2 regions of the Deinococcus sp. LM3 genome follow, and region 1 is predicted to be linked to the other one. Evidence: riboswitches for the same ligand, from Rfam matches in the RefSeq annotation. Region 1 holds a riboswitch; the other holds the start of a gene.

Region 1 (4,404 bases):
GCACGCCACTCGCGCTGCGCGCCACGCTGACGTACCTCGCGGTCAGCGTGGCCGTCACCGCCGCGCTGTTCCTGATCGCCGCGGTGGCCGAGCGGGCCGCCGGGACCCGTAACGTCCGCGCGCGCGGCTTCCTGGACGAGAACCCCTGGCTGGCCGGGGCGTTCCTGCTGTGCGCCCTGACGGCCGCCGGGCTGCCCCCCACCGCCGGATTCATCGCGAAGTTCGCGCTCGTGCAGGCCGGCGTGCAGAGCGGCACCGCGCTCGCGTGGGTGGCCGTCACCTGCGCGCTGCTGGCGAGCCTCGTGACGCTGCTGGCGCTGCTGAACATCTGGCGCGGCTTCTTCTGGGGCGAGGCGACCGGCACCCGGCCCGCGCCCGCCCCGCGCGGCACGCGCCTGCCCGCCTACGCGGCGTCCGCGCTGGTCGCGGCGCTCGCCGTGGGCGGCGGCTCCCTGCTGTCCTTCACCGGGGCCGCCGCCAGCGAACTGCGCGGCGACAGTTACGTGCGCGGCGTGCTGGGCACAGGCCCGGTCGTCATCCCCGACGCGCCCGCCGGAGATCAGCCAGACGGAGAGCGACCGGCCGGAGAGCAACCATGAGGGGCGTGGCGCTGAACCTGCTGCTGGCCGTCACCTGGGCGCTGTTCGCCGGTCAGGTCGCCGTGCGCGAACTACTCGTCGGGTTCCTGGTGGGCTTCGGGATCCTGGCGCTGTTCCCGCGCGCGCTCGGCACGGCCGGATACGTGCGGCGCAGCCTCGCCACCCTGCGCTTCACGGGCTTCTTCCTGAAGGAACTCTCGCTCGCGAACGTACAGGTGGCGCTGCTGGCCCTGCACCCCCGCCCGCCGCTGAACCCCATGATCGTCGCGTACCCCATGCGCCTCGAGGGCGAGACGGCGCAGACGCTGCTGGCCGCCACCATCACCCTGATGCCCGGCACGGTCGCCATGGGCTTCGACGACGAACGCCGCGTGCTGTACGCGCACGCCATCGGCCTGCCCGGCGCGGCCGAGGCGCGCGACTCCATCCGGCGGGTCGAGGACGCCCTGCTGCCGGTCCTGACCCGCCGCGCCACCCCGGAGGTCCACCCGTGATCCTGAACCTGGCCCTCGTCATCGTGACGCTCTCCACCCTGCTCGTCGCGGCGCGCGTCCTGCGCGGCCCCAGCTGGGGCGACCGCATCATGGCCTTCGACTTCCTGAGCGTGAACCTGATCGTCCTGATCGTCCTGATCGCCGTGAAGACCCGCCTGCTGGTCGTGCTAGACGCCGCGCTGGTCCTGAGCCTGCTGGGCTTCCTGACCACCGTTGCCCTGACCCGCTACCTGCTGACCGGCCGGGTGATGCGGTGAACGACTTCAGTCCGCTGCGCGACATTCCCATCCTGATCGGGTCGTTCTTCGTCCTGACCGCCGCCATCGGCGTGCTGCGCTTCCCCGACCTGTACACCCGCCTGCACGCCAGCAGCAAACTCGTCACGCTCGGCTCGGCCGGCATCTTCCTCGGCGCGGCGCTCGAACTGACCGAGGCGGCCGCCTTCACGCGGCTCGCCGCGACCCTGCTGTTCCTGTTCCTGACCACACCCCTAAGCGCGTACCTGATCGCGCAGGCCGCGTACCTGCGCGCCCTGCCGCCTCACCTGAGCGGCCCGGACGAATGGAATCAGCTGGGCAGGCACCCGCAACCCGGCGACGAACCCCCCCGCGACGACCCCGCCGACTGATACGGCGCGGGCATCACGGCGGAGGCAGGCCCTGACGGCTGCCTCCGCCTTTCCGTGTCCCGGTTTCGCCTGTTCCGGTCGTCGGGCCGCCCGGATCGGGGGCCGCTTGACGTGCGCGGGGGGCGGTGTACACTCGGGGCAGTCACCAGGGGTGCCGTGCCCGCGCGTTGCGGGCGGCTGAGAGAACGTCGTGTTCAACCCTAGGAACCTGATCTGGTTTGTACCAGCGGAGGGAGCGTGACGGGTGCCGAAACAGTTGTCGTGTTTCGCCCCCCTCCGACGCGTGAGGGGGGCGTTTTTTGATTGCCAGACCAGTGACCTGACCGGCGGGACCGCGCCGCCGCCTGCCCGGCGGCCTGCCCGGACCCTGCCTCTCCCCTGTCTGTTTCTGCCTGATACGGATTCCGTTTGTTTCGCTGACAGATCGGAACACCACCGATCTGCCAGCTCCACGTCCGGAACCCGTTTTTCTCCTACTCGCTCCGCTCGGATTGAACGGGCTTTGCAGCCCATTCAATCGGAGTCCGTATGACCCGGCGCTGCCTGCCGTGTCCGGCCGGAGTCGTGTTCCGGACGCCCCTGTGCGCGTCCGGCGGCCCTGTCCTGTTCCCATTTTCCTGGAGTTCCCATGACCACCCTGACCGACCCTGCCCCCGAAGCCCTGACGATCCTCGACCCGGAACTGACCGCGCCGTTCCCGAACAGCGAGAAGGTGTACCTGACCGGCACGCTGCATGCGGGCGTGCGGGTGCCGGCGCGGCGCATCCGGCAGTCACCGACCCTGGAACGCGTGGGCGACCTGACCCGCACGGTGCCGAACCCGGCCCTGCTCGTGCCGGATACGAGCGGGCCGTACACGGACGCCCGCCTGAGCGTGGACCTGCGCGCCGGGCTGGGGCACGCGCGGCCCTGGCTGGCCGGGGACGCCCGCCTGGAACTGGCGCGGGAGCGGCATCACCCGGCGCTGGACCTCAGCGGGCCGCTGCCGTTTCCGCGCGTACCCCGCCCGCGCCGCGCCCGCCCCGGCGCGGGCATCACGCAGCTTCAGGCGGCGCGGCGCGGCGAGATCACCCCCGAGATGGAGTTCGTCGCCCTGCGCGAGGCGCTGCGGCAGGAGACGGACTTCGACCTGACCCACCAGCATCCCGGTCAGGGGTTCGGGGCGGCCATTCCGCGCGAGATCACGCCGGAATTCGTGCGCGCCGAGGTCGCGCGGGGCCGCGCGGTGATCCCCGCGAACATCAACCACCCGGAACTGGAACCCACCGTGATCGGGCGGAACTTCCGGGTGAAGATCAACGCGAACCTCGGCACCAGCATCGTGACCAGCTCCATCGAGGAGGAGGTCGGGAAGATGATCTGGGCGACCCGCTGGGGCGCGGACACGGTCATGGACCTCTCGACGGGTCGGCACATCCACCCGACCCGCGAGTGGATCGTCCGGAACAGCGCCGTGCCGGTTGGGACCGTGCCCATCTATCAGGCGCTGGAGAAGGTGGGTGGCGTCGCCGAGGACCTGACCTGGGACGTGTACCGCGACACGCTGATCGAGCAGGCCGAGCAGGGCGTGGACTACATGACCGTCCACGCGGGTGTGCGCCTGGCGCACCTGCCGCTGACCGCGCGGCGGCGCACCGGAATCGTGTCGCGCGGGGGGAGCATCCTCGCCAAGTGGTGCCTCGCGCATCACCGCGAGAACTTCCTCTATACCCACTTCGCGGACATCTGCGAGATCCTCGCCGCGTACGACATCACCTTCAGCCTCGGGGACGGCCTGCGCCCCGGCAGCATCGAGGACGCGAACGACGCCGCGCAGTTCGCGGAACTGGACACCCTGGGCGAACTCACCCGCGTCGCGTGGAACCACGGCGTGCAGACCATGATCGAAGGCCCCGGCCACGTCCCCATGCAGCTGATCCGCGAGAACATGACCCGGCAGCTGGACGTGTGCCAGGAAGCGCCGTTCTACACGCTGGGGCCGCTGACGACCGACATCGCGCCCGGCTACGACCACATCACGTCCGCCATTGGCGCGGCGCAGATCGCGTGGTACGGCACCGCCATGCTGTGTTACGTCACGCCGAAGGAGCACCTGGGCCTCCCGGACCGGCAGGACGTGCGTGACGGCGTGATCGCGTACCGCATCGCCGCGCACGCCGCCGACCTCGCCAAGGGCCACCCCGGCGCGCAGGCCCGCGACAACGCCCTGAGTAAGGCGCGGTTCGAGTTCCGCTGGGAGGACCAGTTCAACCTGTCCCTGGACCCGCTGAAGGCCCGCGCGCTGCACGACGAGACGCTGCCCGCCGACGCGGCGAAGACCGCGCACTTCTGCTCCATGTGCGGCCCGCACTTCTGCTCCATGAAACTCAGCCACGACCTGCGCGCCCCCGACGTGCTGGCCGGACTGGAGGAGAAAGCCCGCGAGTTCCGCGCGCTGGGCGGCGAGGTGTACGTGCCCCGCCAGGAACAGGCACCGGAGGGAGAGGCGTGAAGCTCGGCCGCCTGTACCTGGTGGCCACGCCCCGCGCCGGGCAACCGGAACCCGAATTCCTGGCGCGCCTTGAGGCTGCGCTGGACGGCGGCGTGGACACCCTGCAACTGCGCTGCAAGGACTGGGAGGCGGGGGCCTACATCGCGCTGGGTGAGCGGGTGGCGGCGCTGGCCCGCGCGCGCGGCGTGCCCC
Region 2 (4,404 bases), on a different contig from region 1:
AGCTCATGGCCATCAGGGTGCCGCCGCCGATGCCCTGCACGGCGCGCAGGGCGATCAGGCCTTCCATGTTCTGCACGAAGCCCAGCCCGACGCTGCCCAGGGCGAAGACGGCGATCCCGAGCAGGATCAGGGGGCGGCGGCCGTAGCGGTCGCTGATGGTGCCCACGATGGGAATGGTGATGGTGGTCGCCAGCGAGTACGCCGTGAACGCCCAGGCGTACAGGTGAAAGCCGCCCAGGTCGCTGATGACGCGCGGCATGGCGCTGCCGACCACGGTCAGGTTGAGGCTGGACAGGAACAGCACGGTCAGGATGCCTGCGAACGCCAGGATCTTCTCGCGTTCGTTCAGGCCGCTGTGCGTGGGGGCCGGGGTGGGGGCGGTCATGGGCGCTCTCCGGCAGGGGTAGGCAGAGCGGCGTTCAGGGCGTCGTCCAGGGCGTTCAGGGCGGCCAGGGCGGCCTGCACGCGCTCGGGCGGCAGGTGCCCGAAGTGGGCCTGCACGATGTCCTGCCCGGTGGCGCGGGTGCGGACGCGGGTCGCCTCGCCCTGCGGGGTGAGGCGCAGGCGTTGCAGGCGCAGATCGGCGGGGTCCGTGACGCGCTGTACGAGGCCCGCGCCGACCAGTTTGGTCACGATGCGGGTCACGGTGGGAGCGGGCAGGTTCTGGCGGGCAGCGACCGCGCCGGGCGTATCGAAACCGTCCATCACGCTGGCCAGCACCAGCAGTTCCTTGGTGTTCAGGCCCAGCGCACGTTCCAGCGGTTCGTCAAGCGCCTGCCGGAATCGCCGCGAGAAGCGCAGCGTGGTGCGCACGAGCAGGTACAGGGCGTCGTCCGTGTCTCTGGCGGCGGGTGGGGGTTGGAGGGAAGTCGCCGTTTTCATTTCATCTGGAAGTATTCCAGTTGGAAAGAAACGGGACTGCGGTGTCCGTCACAGAGCCGCGCACCCGGTCTTCCGCAGGACACCCTTAGTTGGGCCGGCCCACCACCGCCAGTGGCAACGCCCGCACCTGCGCCATGCCGTCCACCTGCTCGGCCAGCCGCACGCCGCCCCGCAGGTGCAAGTCCAGCGCCGCGCCCAGCCACGGCAGCGCGTCTTCTGGTAGGGCGTCGGGCGCGAACCACGCGACCTCCGAGGTCTTGTCCAGCGGGCGCGGCTTTCCGGCCCAGGAACGCGCCTCGAAGAACACGTCCAGCCCCTGCGAACCGTCCAGGTCGTACCGGGCCACGCCCAGGCACGCCAGCGCCGCCGGGTCCAGCGTCACGCCCACCTCCTCGGCCGCCTCGCGCGCCGCCGCGCCCGCCAGGGTCTCCCCCGCCTCCACATGCCCGCCCGGCAGCCCCCACAGGCCGTCCGCGTACGACGCGCCGCTGCGCCGCCCCAGCAGCACCCTCCCCTGCCCGTCCAGCAGCACCGCCCACGCCACCAGGTGAAACGTCACGCGATCTCCCGCGCCGCGCGCACGTCGGACAGCTGCTCGGTCACGAACACACCCCGGTTCAGGTGCGCGTCCAGCAGCGGCGCCAGCCAGGGCAGCGCGTCGTCCGGCAGGTCGCCCGGCGCGAACCACGCGACCTCCGAGGTCTTGTGCAGCGCCTGCGGCACGCCCGCCCAGTCCGGCGCGCGGAACAGGAAGTCCGTGCCCTGCGCGCCGTCCACCTCGTAACGCCGCACGCCCAGCACCCGCAGGCCGGTCGGGTTCAAGCTCAGGCCCACCTCCTCGCGCACCTCGCGCGCCGCCGCCTCGGGCAGACCCTCGCCGGGCTCCACCTGACCGCCCGGCAGGCCCCACAGACCATGCCCATACGCCGAGCCGTCCCGGCGGCCCAGCAGCACCCGGCCCCGCTCATCCTGCACGACCACCCACACCAGCAGATTCCGCATGGCCCAGCGTGGCACGCGCCGCGCCCCGCAACCGCAACAGGTGACGCAGGACACCCCCGCGCGGCGGCCTGCGCTATCCTGCCGGATGCGTCACCGGGGGTGCCTGCCGACAGAGGCGGGCTGAGAATTACCCCAGGAACCTGATCCGGGTCATACCGGCGGAGGGAGCGTGACCGGCAGCCCACACCCCACGTGTGGCGACTGCCCACCGCTTCCCCTCGTGACGCGAGGGGACTTTTCTATATGCGTAACACACTGACCGTACTTGCCGCACTTGCCCTTGCCAGCGCCGCCAGCGCCCAGAGCAACCCAGCCCAGACGACGCTGACCGTCATCACGCACGACTCCTTCGACGTGGACAGGAAGCTGATCGCCGCGTTCGAGACGCAGAACCGGGCGAAGGTCCGCTTCATCAAGGGCGGCGACGCCGGGGAACTCCTGAACCGCCTGATCCTCACCCGCCGCGCCCCGATTGCCGACGTGGTGTACGGCCTGGACAACAGCCTGCTGCCCCGCGCTCGGCAGGCCGACCTCCTCCAGCCGTACAGGAGCCCCGCGCTTTCCCGCGTGCCCGCCGCGTACCGCCTGAGCGAGGACGGCCTGCTGAACACCGTCGACTACGGCTTCGTCGCCCTGAACTACGACCGCGCGTGGTTCGAGAAGAACAAGGTCGCCCTGCCCAGAAGCCTCGACGACCTGAAAACCCCCGCCTACGCGCGGCTGACCGTCGTGCAGAGCCCCGCCACCAGCAGCCCCGGCCTCGCGTTCCTGCTCGCCACCGTCAACCACTACGGCGAGGCGGGCGCCTGGAACTGGTGGCGCGCCGCCCGCGCCGGCGGCATGAAAGTCACACGCGGCTGGAGCGACGCCTACTACAAGGACTTCACCCGCAACGGCGGCCGCTACCCCATCGTCCTCAGTTACGCCAGCAGCCCCGCCGCCGAAGTGTTCTACGCCGACGGCTTCAACCCCAGCAAACTCCCCGCGCAGGCCCCGACCGCCAACCTGTTCCTGCCCGGCAGCACCTACACCCAACTCGAAGGCGTCGGCATCCTCAAAGGCAGCAAACAGACCGCCCTGGCCCGCAAATTCGTGGACTTCATGCTGAGCGCACCCGTCCAGACCGACATCCCCACCCGCATGTGGATCTACCCCGCCGTGAAAGGCACCCCCCTCAACCCCGTCTACACATTCGCGCAGGAACCCACCCCCACCCCCATCAAGCCCGACATCGCCGCCAACCCCCAACGCCTCGTGGACGCCTGGATCACACAGGTGCTCCGGGCACGATGAGGATGCGGAAAGAACAACCCCTCTGCTTCGCAGGACCCCTCAGTCAGCTGCGCTGACAGCTCCCCTCAAGGGGAGCCAGGACTGACATCTCTGCTCAAGCTGGAAAAGTAGAACCTGCCGACATGCACCCAGACACCCTGCCAACCAACCGAAGCAGCCACCGGGCCCGTCGTGCGCGCAGCGCGCGGGGCGAACGGCGCGCATTCGGAGGTCTGCAACCCCGTCAGTGGCCGTTCCCGCCCGGTCCCCGCCAGGCAGGCCAGAGAAATACCTGCCCAGCGCAGCGCCGCTCCCCCGTCCCCCCTGGGGATGGGGGCTGGGGGGTGGGGAAGCCCGCCGCAGGCGCCCACCCATGACCCCGCCCAGGCTGACAGGTTGGCTCCTCGCCCTGCCGGGCCTGATCTTCGTGGCCGTGTTCCTGGTGCTGCCGCTGGCCAGGACGCTGTCGGAGGGCGGCGTGAACCTGTCGGTGTGGGCGGACCCGTACTTTCAGGGTCGGTTGTGGTGGACGCTGGCGCAGGCGGGCGTGACGACGCTGGCGGCGCTGCTGGTGGGGGTGCCGCTGGCGTTTCTGCTGTCGCGGTTCGAGGTGCGGGGGAAGGCGTTGTTCCTGCGGCTCCTGCTGTTGCCGTTCGTGACGCCGACGCTGGTGGCGGTGCTGGGCCTGAGTGCGCTGCTGGGGCCGCAGGGGTGGGTGACGAAGCTGACGGGCGTGAATCTGAGTGACACGCCGGCGTTGCTGCTGCTGGGGAACCTGTTTTTTAACCTGCCGGTGATGGTGCGGCTGGGGTACGCGGGGTTCTCGCGGGTGCCGGTGAACGCGGTGGGGGCGGCGCGGTCGCTGGGTGCCTCGGCGTGGCGGGCGGCGCTGGGGGTGGCGTTGCCGCTGGCGTTGCCGGGCGTGCTGGCGGGGGCGGTGCTGGTGTTCCTGTACTCGGCGCTGAGTTTCGGTCTGCCCCTGGCGCTGGGCGGCGAGCGGTACGGGACGCTGGAAGTAGAGATCTACACCCTGACGGCCCTGCAACTGCGCCTGCCGGAGGCGAGTGCGCTGATCGTGGGGCAACTGCTGCTGACGCTGGTGGCGACGGCCGCGTACGTGCGCTTATCAGCGGGCGGGGTGGGTGTGGCGGCGGGCGGCCTGCCGGGGGCGCGAGGTGGGGCGCGGGCGGCGCTGCTGGGCCTGGGGGCGCTGGTGGTCGTGGTGTGCTTCGCGCCGCTGCTGGCGGT

What was found. Region 1 has a riboswitch for thiamine pyrophosphate ahead of thiC (phosphomethylpyrimidine synthase ThiC). Riboswitches for the same ligand answer to the same signal wherever they lie in the genome.
Region 2: linked by a shared signal. The riboswitch ahead of BXU09_RS02665 (thiamine ABC transporter substrate-binding protein) and the one ahead of thiC (phosphomethylpyrimidine synthase ThiC) in region 1 are both predicted to bind thiamine pyrophosphate.

What each region holds. Positions count from the first base shown of each region.
Region 1 is NZ_MUFV01000003.1:271,507-275,910, forward strand. It holds gene BXU09_RS17145 (proton-conducting transporter membrane subunit) at 1-599, shown strand, start outside; gene BXU09_RS17150 (Na+/H+ antiporter subunit E) at 596-1,093, shown strand; gene BXU09_RS17155 (monovalent cation/H+ antiporter complex subunit F) at 1,090-1,350, shown strand; gene mnhG (monovalent cation/H(+) antiporter subunit G) at 1,347-1,721, shown strand; TPP riboswitch at 1,859-1,974, shown strand; gene thiC (phosphomethylpyrimidine synthase ThiC) at 2,350-4,212, shown strand; gene thiE (thiamine phosphate synthase) at 4,209-4,404, shown strand, end outside.
Region 2 is NZ_MUFV01000001.1:574,507-578,910, forward strand. It holds gene BXU09_RS02645 (MDR family MFS transporter) at 1-385, opposite strand, end outside; gene BXU09_RS02650 (MarR family winged helix-turn-helix transcriptional regulator) at 382-882, opposite strand; gene BXU09_RS02655 (NUDIX domain-containing protein) at 968-1,441, opposite strand; gene BXU09_RS02660 (NUDIX hydrolase) at 1,438-1,884, opposite strand; TPP riboswitch at 1,970-2,069, shown strand; gene BXU09_RS02665 (thiamine ABC transporter substrate-binding protein) at 2,128-3,177, shown strand; gene BXU09_RS02670 (iron ABC transporter permease) at 3,530-4,404, shown strand, end outside.